Regions from separate parts of the Superficieibacter sp. HKU1 genome, predicted to be linked through region 3. Evidence: riboswitches for the same ligand, from Rfam matches in the RefSeq annotation. Region 3 holds a riboswitch; each other region holds the start of a gene.

The links. Region 3 has a riboswitch for thiamine pyrophosphate ahead of thiM (hydroxyethylthiazole kinase). Riboswitches for the same ligand answer to the same signal wherever they lie in the genome.
Region 1: it holds a riboswitch for thiamine pyrophosphate, as region 3 does, so the genes downstream of both, thiB (thiamine ABC transporter substrate binding subunit) here and thiM (hydroxyethylthiazole kinase) in region 3, are expected to answer to the same signal.
Region 2: it holds a riboswitch for thiamine pyrophosphate, as region 3 does, so the genes downstream of both, thiC (phosphomethylpyrimidine synthase ThiC) here and thiM (hydroxyethylthiazole kinase) in region 3, are expected to answer to the same signal.

The regions. Positions count from the first base shown of each region.
Region 1 covers NZ_CP119754.1:919,374-921,636, forward strand. The annotation lists gene thiP (thiamine/thiamine pyrophosphate ABC transporter permease ThiP) at 1-263, opposite strand, end outside; gene thiB (thiamine ABC transporter substrate binding subunit) at 239-1,222, opposite strand; TPP riboswitch at 1,255-1,347, opposite strand; gene sgrR (HTH-type transcriptional regulator SgrR) at 1,384-2,263, opposite strand, start outside.
Region 2 covers NZ_CP119754.1:4,510,578-4,512,840, forward strand. The annotation lists gene nudC (NAD(+) diphosphatase) at 1-304, opposite strand, end outside; gene rsd (sigma D regulator) at 403-906, shown strand; TPP riboswitch at 959-1,063, shown strand; gene thiC (phosphomethylpyrimidine synthase ThiC) at 1,147-2,263, shown strand, end outside.
Region 3 covers NZ_CP119754.1:2,932,248-2,934,510, forward strand. The annotation lists gene thiD (bifunctional hydroxymethylpyrimidine kinase/phosphomethylpyrimidine kinase) at 1-204, opposite strand, end outside; gene thiM (hydroxyethylthiazole kinase) at 201-989, opposite strand; TPP riboswitch at 1,026-1,122, opposite strand; gene P0H77_RS14100 (hypothetical protein) at 1,273-1,602, opposite strand; gene P0H77_RS14105 (DUF3772 domain-containing protein) at 2,003-2,263, shown strand, end outside.

The sequences.
Region 1 (2,263 bases), 2.0 Mb from region 3:
CCGGGAAAGCGGCGGCGATAGAGTGAACGGGCAAGGAAAATGGCCGGGCCTGTCGACAGCAGCGCCGACAAAAACGCCTGCCAGAAGGAGAAGCGCACCACGTGCCACAGGTAGCTGTCCTCAAGCAGCGTACGCCAGGCCGCCTGCGGCGCGCTGATCCAGAGCGCCAGAAATGCGGCCAGCGCCACCGCCACCATGAGTGTGGCGGCGGCGAGGCCCGGTATCAGCCAGCCGGGAATTAACGGCTGACGGCGCGTTGCCATTCGCTAATCCACTGCGCGCGCTGCTGCGCGACGTCATGCGAGGAAAACTGCAGCGTGGTTTTCGGTTTTGCCAGATCGGCAAACCCTGCCGGCAGGGTGACGTCAGTGACCGGATACATCCAGTTGCCGGTTGGAATGGCATTCTGGAACGCCGGGGAAACCATGAAGGTAAGGAATTTCTTCGCCAGTTCAGGCTGCTTGCTGGCCGCCGTACGGGCCGCGACTTCAACCTGGAGATAGTGACCTTCAGCAAAATCCGCGGCCGCGTACTGCGATTTTTTCTCTTCAATAATATGGTAGGCCGGAGAGGTGGTGTAGCTCAGCACCAGATCGCTTTCGCCTTTTAAGAACAGCCCGTAGGCTTCACTCCAGCCTTTGGTCACGGTAACGGTTTTTGCCGCCAGTTTCTGCCAGGCTTCTGATGTTTTATCACCGTAGACTTTTTGCATCCACAGCAGCAGACCCAGACCCGGCGTGCTGGTGCGCGGATCTTCATAAATTACGCGCCATTTCTGGTCGCTTTCCACCAGTTCCTTCAGGCTTTTCGGCGGATTTTTCAGCTTGTTTTTGTCATAGACAAACGCGAAGTAGCCGTAGTCGAAAGGCACGAAAGTATCGTTGTCCCAGCCGCCCGGCACCTTAACCGCGCTGACCGGCACGTCGCTTTTGGCAAACAGCTTAGTTTGCGTGGCGGCTTCCAGCAGGTTGTTATCCAGCCCCAGCACCACGTCGGCTTTGCTGTTTTTCCCTTCCATACGCAGGCGGTTGAGCAGCGATACGCCGTCTTCCAGCGCCACGAACTTCAGCTCGCAACCGCAGTCGGCTTCAAAGGCTTTTTTGACCACCGGCCCCGGTCCCCAGTCGGCGGAGAACGAGTCGTAGGTGTAGACGGTGAGTACCGGTTTAGCGAAAACAGGCGCGGCGACCAGCGCCAGCAGCGGCAGATATTTTTTTAACACTTTGCACCTCAGTAGATGGGTGGCAAAGGATTTTGAGCGGTAGCCTCAAATCCCTTCGCCGGCATTATCCGGATCAGGTTCGACGGGTATTTTCTCAGCTTTTATCAGCACCCCGTTGAGCACGTTAACAGTGTAATAATTTTGTCAGTTTTCGGAAAGCATTATGGCTCCGGCGGCGCAAACCAGGCGGATTTAAAGTCAAACCAGCCGAGGGTGTTCATCCGCAGGCCGCGCATACTGCGCTGCCCCTGAAGTACCAGCCAGTGATGGATCAGCGGCACAATATTCTGATTCACCTGTAACTGCTGGCTCCAGGTGGCCGGATTTAACTCGCCTCTGCGCCAGCGGCTGGCGTCTTCCTCCCAGTCAATCGGAATGCAATGGCGGATCAGCGGTACGTCGTACAGATAGGCAAACAAGGAGAAATCGAGGGGGAGGGTAAAGTTGGCGCTGTTTAACCAGACGTCGCTGACCGCCTCGCCGCGATGCCACTCTTCATACTCCAGCTCCTGAATCTCCAGCTTCACCTGATGTTCGGCCAGCAGCGCCTTCATAATGCCGCCCATCATGCGGTGTTCAACGTGATCCTGATAATACGTCAGGGTGATGGTTTCCAGGCCCGCCGGTTTTTCACAGGCGCGACTCTGCGAGTGATGCCAGCGCGGCAGCAGGCCATAGGCCGGGAACCAGGTACTCTGGTAATGTTCTCCCGCGTGATACAGCATATTCGCCGGCTGAAAGAGGTGGCTCAGCCACTGGCGCACGGCTGGATTGCTGCCGCGCGGGCTACGGGCGTCAAATAGCAGGTAATAACATCCTTCCTCAAGACGGCTTTCTACCGCTTTTTCACTCTGCGTGGTGCCCTGAAGCGTCAGGCCACCATTAGGCTCCTCGCCGATTTCCGGTAGTACCCAGACGTTCACTTCATCAATGAGCGCCCGAAAACCAAAATAGTCGTCGAAGGCGTGGATCTTAAGCTGATTCTGGTTGTTACGCCCGACCGCATACGGGCCGGTACCGACAGGCAGGCTCGAGAAATGG
Region 2 (2,263 bases), 1.6 Mb from region 3:
CGCAGTAGCCGCAGAATTTATGCGAACGATAGAACTCGGCTAGCTGTACGCCGCGCCCGGCAAGCTGGAAAAGTCCGGCATCCTGATTGATGACCTGACGTACCGATCCCATCTCCCGCTGACGCTGTTGCTGCACCAGCCAGACCGTTTCGCCTTCCCATTCACCAATGTGGAGTGCGCTCTGGCCCACAAGATCAAAATTTCCTGCCTCGCCATGTGGTAATTCTCCGGCGGGCAGCCATAATTTTTGTTCATGGCTGACTATCCACCAGCCGCGATCGGACTTCTCAATAATACGGACCATAATCACTTGCACAACCTTAGTTTCACTGGCATGTTGATAACATTATTTTTACATTTTTAGTGAACAATTTTTCTAATCTACATTTTACGGGGTCATTTATGCTAAACCACCTGGAAAGACTGACAGAGCGCGTCGGAGGAAGTAATGAACTCGTCGATCGCTGGCTACAGGTGCGCAAGCAGCTGCTTGTGGCTTACTACAATCTTGTTGGCTTCAAACCCGGCAAAGAATCGGTGACCCAGCTTGATGAAAAAGCGCTCGATAATTTCTGCCATAACCTGGTTGAGTATCTTTCCGCCGGTCATTTCAGTATTTATGAACGCATTATCAGCGAAATGGAAGGGGCAAGCCCACTTATCGCCGCGACGAAACTGTATCCGCTGCTGGAAGCTAATACTCAGGAGATCATGGGTTACTACGATTCCAGCCTGGAAAATGCTATTGATCACGACAATTATCTCGAATTCCAGCAGGCGCTTTCCGGTATCGGCGAGTCGCTGGCCGCGCGCTTTACGCTGGAAGATAATTTGATCCAGTTGGCCTATGAGAACAACCTCAAAGAAAGTGCTAACGACGAAACGAATATCGCGCGCCCGGCTTGAGTTCTTGAGTTTTAGCGCGTAAGTTACCTGCATTGCCCCTCTCACGAGGGGTTACATCTTGTCGGAGTGCCTTTAGTAAAAGGCTGAGACCGTTAATTCGGGATCCGCGGAACCTGATCAGGCTAATACCTGCGAAGGGAACAAGAGTAATTCTGCTTTTGACGCTGCCGTTACAGGCAAAGTCCATCCATTACTCCATCCGTCGTCTGACAAGCCACGTCCTTACTTTTGGAATGAGCTATGTCTGAACCTAAAATGACCCGCCGCGAACAACGCGAGCACGCACAACGTTTTATCGACACGCTGGAAGGCACCGCTTTCCCCAACTCAAAACGTATCTACATTACCGGCTCACAGCCTGATATCCGCATTCCGATGCGTGAGATCCAGCTTAGCCCGACGCCTGTCGGCGGGAGCAAAGAAAATCCGCAGTTTGAAGACAACGAAGCCGTGCCGGTGTATGACACGTCGGGTCCGTATGGCGATCCTGACGTGAAAATTAATGTCCAGCAGGGGCTGGCAAAATTGCGCCAGCCGTGGATTGACGCGCGTCATGATAGCGAAGAGCTTCCCGACCGCAGTTCGGCGTATACCAAAGAACGCCTGGCGGACGATGGACTGGACGACCTGCGGTTTACCGGCCTGCTGACGCCGAAGCGGGCGAAAAGCGGGCAGTGTGTCACCCAGTTGCATTACGCTCGCCAGGGTATCGTGACGCCGGAGATGGAGTTTATCGCCATCCGGGAAAACATGGGCCGCGAGCGCATCCGCAGTGAAGTGCTGCGCCAGCAGCATCCGGGCCAGGGTTTCGGCGCGCGTCTGCCGGAAAATATTACGCCGGAATTTGTCCGTGATGAAGTCGCCGCCGGGCGCGCCATTATTCCCGCCAATATTAACCATCCTGAATCCGAACCGATGATCATCGGCCGCAACTTTCTGGTCAAAGTGAACGCCAATATCGGCAACTCGGCGGTCACTTCCTCTATTGAAGAAGAAGTGGAAAAGCTGGTGTGGTCGACCCGCTGGGGCGCGGACACGGTGATGGATCTCTCCACCGGACGCTATATTCACGAAACCCGTGAGTGGATCCTGCGTAACAGCCCGGTACCCATCGGCACGGTGCCGATCTATCAGGCGCTGGAGAAAGTGAATGGCATCGCTGAAGATCTGACCTGGGAAGCCTTCCGCGATACGCTGCTGGAGCAGGCGGAGCAAGGGGTGGATTACTTTACTATCCACGCGGGCGTGCTGCTGCGCTATGTGCCGATGACCGCCAGGCGTCTGACGGGGATTGTTTCGCGCGGCGGCTCGATTATGGCGAAATGGTGCCTGTCACATCATAAAGAAAACTTTCTCT
Region 3 (2,263 bases):
AAAAACTGAATCAAGCTGTGCGGCAACAAACTCCGGCTCAATGCGATAAACCGACTGCACGCCGCAGGTATTTTGCGCCACCAGGGCGGTAATTACCGTGCAGCCGTATGCGCCAAGGGCGGAGAAGGTTTTCAGATCCGCCTGAATCCCCGCGCCGCCGCTCGGATCGGTGCCAGCGATGGTCAGTGCGTTGATCCGTTTCATACCTGCACCTCCGCGTCCAGCGTCCACAGGGCGTCGAGAAAGGCCGGGATAAAACTGCCGGCACCGGCGCTTTGCTGCGCGGCGGTCAACCCGGCCTGTTTAATGAGCGCGCAGGCAGAAGCCACGTTTTCCAGCCTGTCACCGGGTAATGCGCAACTGGCGGCCACCACCGCTGAAAGCGCGCAGCCGGTGCCCACCACGCGGGTCATGAGCGCATCGCCCCCGGCGATGGCCAGCGTGCGGCTGCCGTCGGTGACGTAATCCACTTCCCCGGTGACGGCCACAATGGTCGAGGCTTCTCTGGCAAGCGTGCGCGCGGCTGGTAGCGCGGCGCCAGCAGTGTCGGTGGTGTCAACACCGCGCCCGCCTGCGCTCATGCCTGCCAGGGCGAGGATCTCCGAGGCATTACCGCGTATCGCAGCAGGCCGCAGCGCGATAAGCTCCCGGCAAAAGCGGCTACGTAATGTGAGTGCGCCCACGGCTACCGGGTCGAGCGTCCAGGGTTTTTGCGCCGCACTGGCGCTGACGACCGCCGCTCGCATCGCCTGCGCACGTTCCCCGGTCAGCGTGCCGACGTTAATTAACAGCGCGTCAGCGATGGCCGCAAACTGCGCGGCTTCCTGCGCATCAACGACCATTGCCGGCGATGCACCGAGCGCCAGCAGGACATTTGCGGTAAAGGTTTGAACAACATCATTGGTCATACAATGAACCAGCGGAGAACGGGTTCGAACGTGGTGTAGCGCGTGGGCGGTAGCCGTGCGGCTGTGCAGGTCAGGTTGCATAATTATGCTCCTGCCAGACGGTGAAGAAGGGACTTCTTTACAGGAGTCAGACTTCCCTACGCTGGCATTATCCAGATCAGGTGGTACGGGTATTTCTCAGCCTTCACCAGGAAGGGCACCCCGAGTCATCAAAATTCAAAACGTGCGATTAATGATGGTCATTAATCCCAGACCGGGATAATAATGCCAGCGGAAAAGCTTGTAAACGGTAAAAGCGGTGCGCCTGTGCTTTTCAGGCCAGAGACATGAGACGCTGGCAACCGCTGCCAGCGTCCTGGTTTTATTAATATTTGAGACGATTGGACTGCTGCACATAATCTTCAATGGCAATTGTGGCTCCCAGCCTTTCATACAGCATAAGAATACTTATCATCACTTCTCCGCCATACGATAATAAATCATCCGGTGCGGTATGATTTTCTTCGTTCGCTAAAAATTGCAGTTGCTCAATAATGTCATGGTATTCGCCGTAAATACCAATGGCCACATTATTTGCAGGAATACATTCCTGACAATAACGCAACGCATCCGCCGCTTTTTCCGGTATTGAGCGCCGATGTATAAAGATAACCATTAGCTCGCGGAGCTTAACCATCATCAATGTATTATTCATATATTCTCCTCCCAATACGAACGCCAGTAATAACTGATTGGGTGATAATTCGCTTTAAAATGTAAAAAATTGGGTTGCATTAAAATTCTCACATCTCAAATCTGAACTCAATGTTAATAATATGTTTCATTGATTAATGTCAATATCGTAATATCATTATATGTTTTAATAATAATTAACATTTAATTCATTCATGCCACACCTGAATTTACGCTAATTATTTTAGCTTTAAGGAGCGCGCGCACGCCTGTTTGACTAAAAAAAAACCTGCCGGAACCGGCAGCTTCTCAGTCGGTGACGCAGAAGTCGGACAAACGGTACTATTCATATCGTGAATAACAGGTATTCTACAAGAGGCGCTTAAGCCCTGTTACTTTCGATTTCGTGGAACAATCCTTCTATGCAAAAACTATTTCGCGTGCCGCTGCTGCTGGCGCTGTTGTCCTGTCTGATGATGCCGTGTTTTTCCTGGGCCGATGAGGCGACGGGTCAAAATGACGTTGAGCAGCCGCAGCCGGTGAAAGTGAACGTCAGTACGGCGCTGCCCGCGCTACAAAAACGGCTGGATTCGCTTAAACAGCGGGTAGCAACGGCAAAAGCGGATAAGCAGTTCACCACTCTGAATGACGATGCGCAAAAACTGGCTGCCGATGCCGAGAAA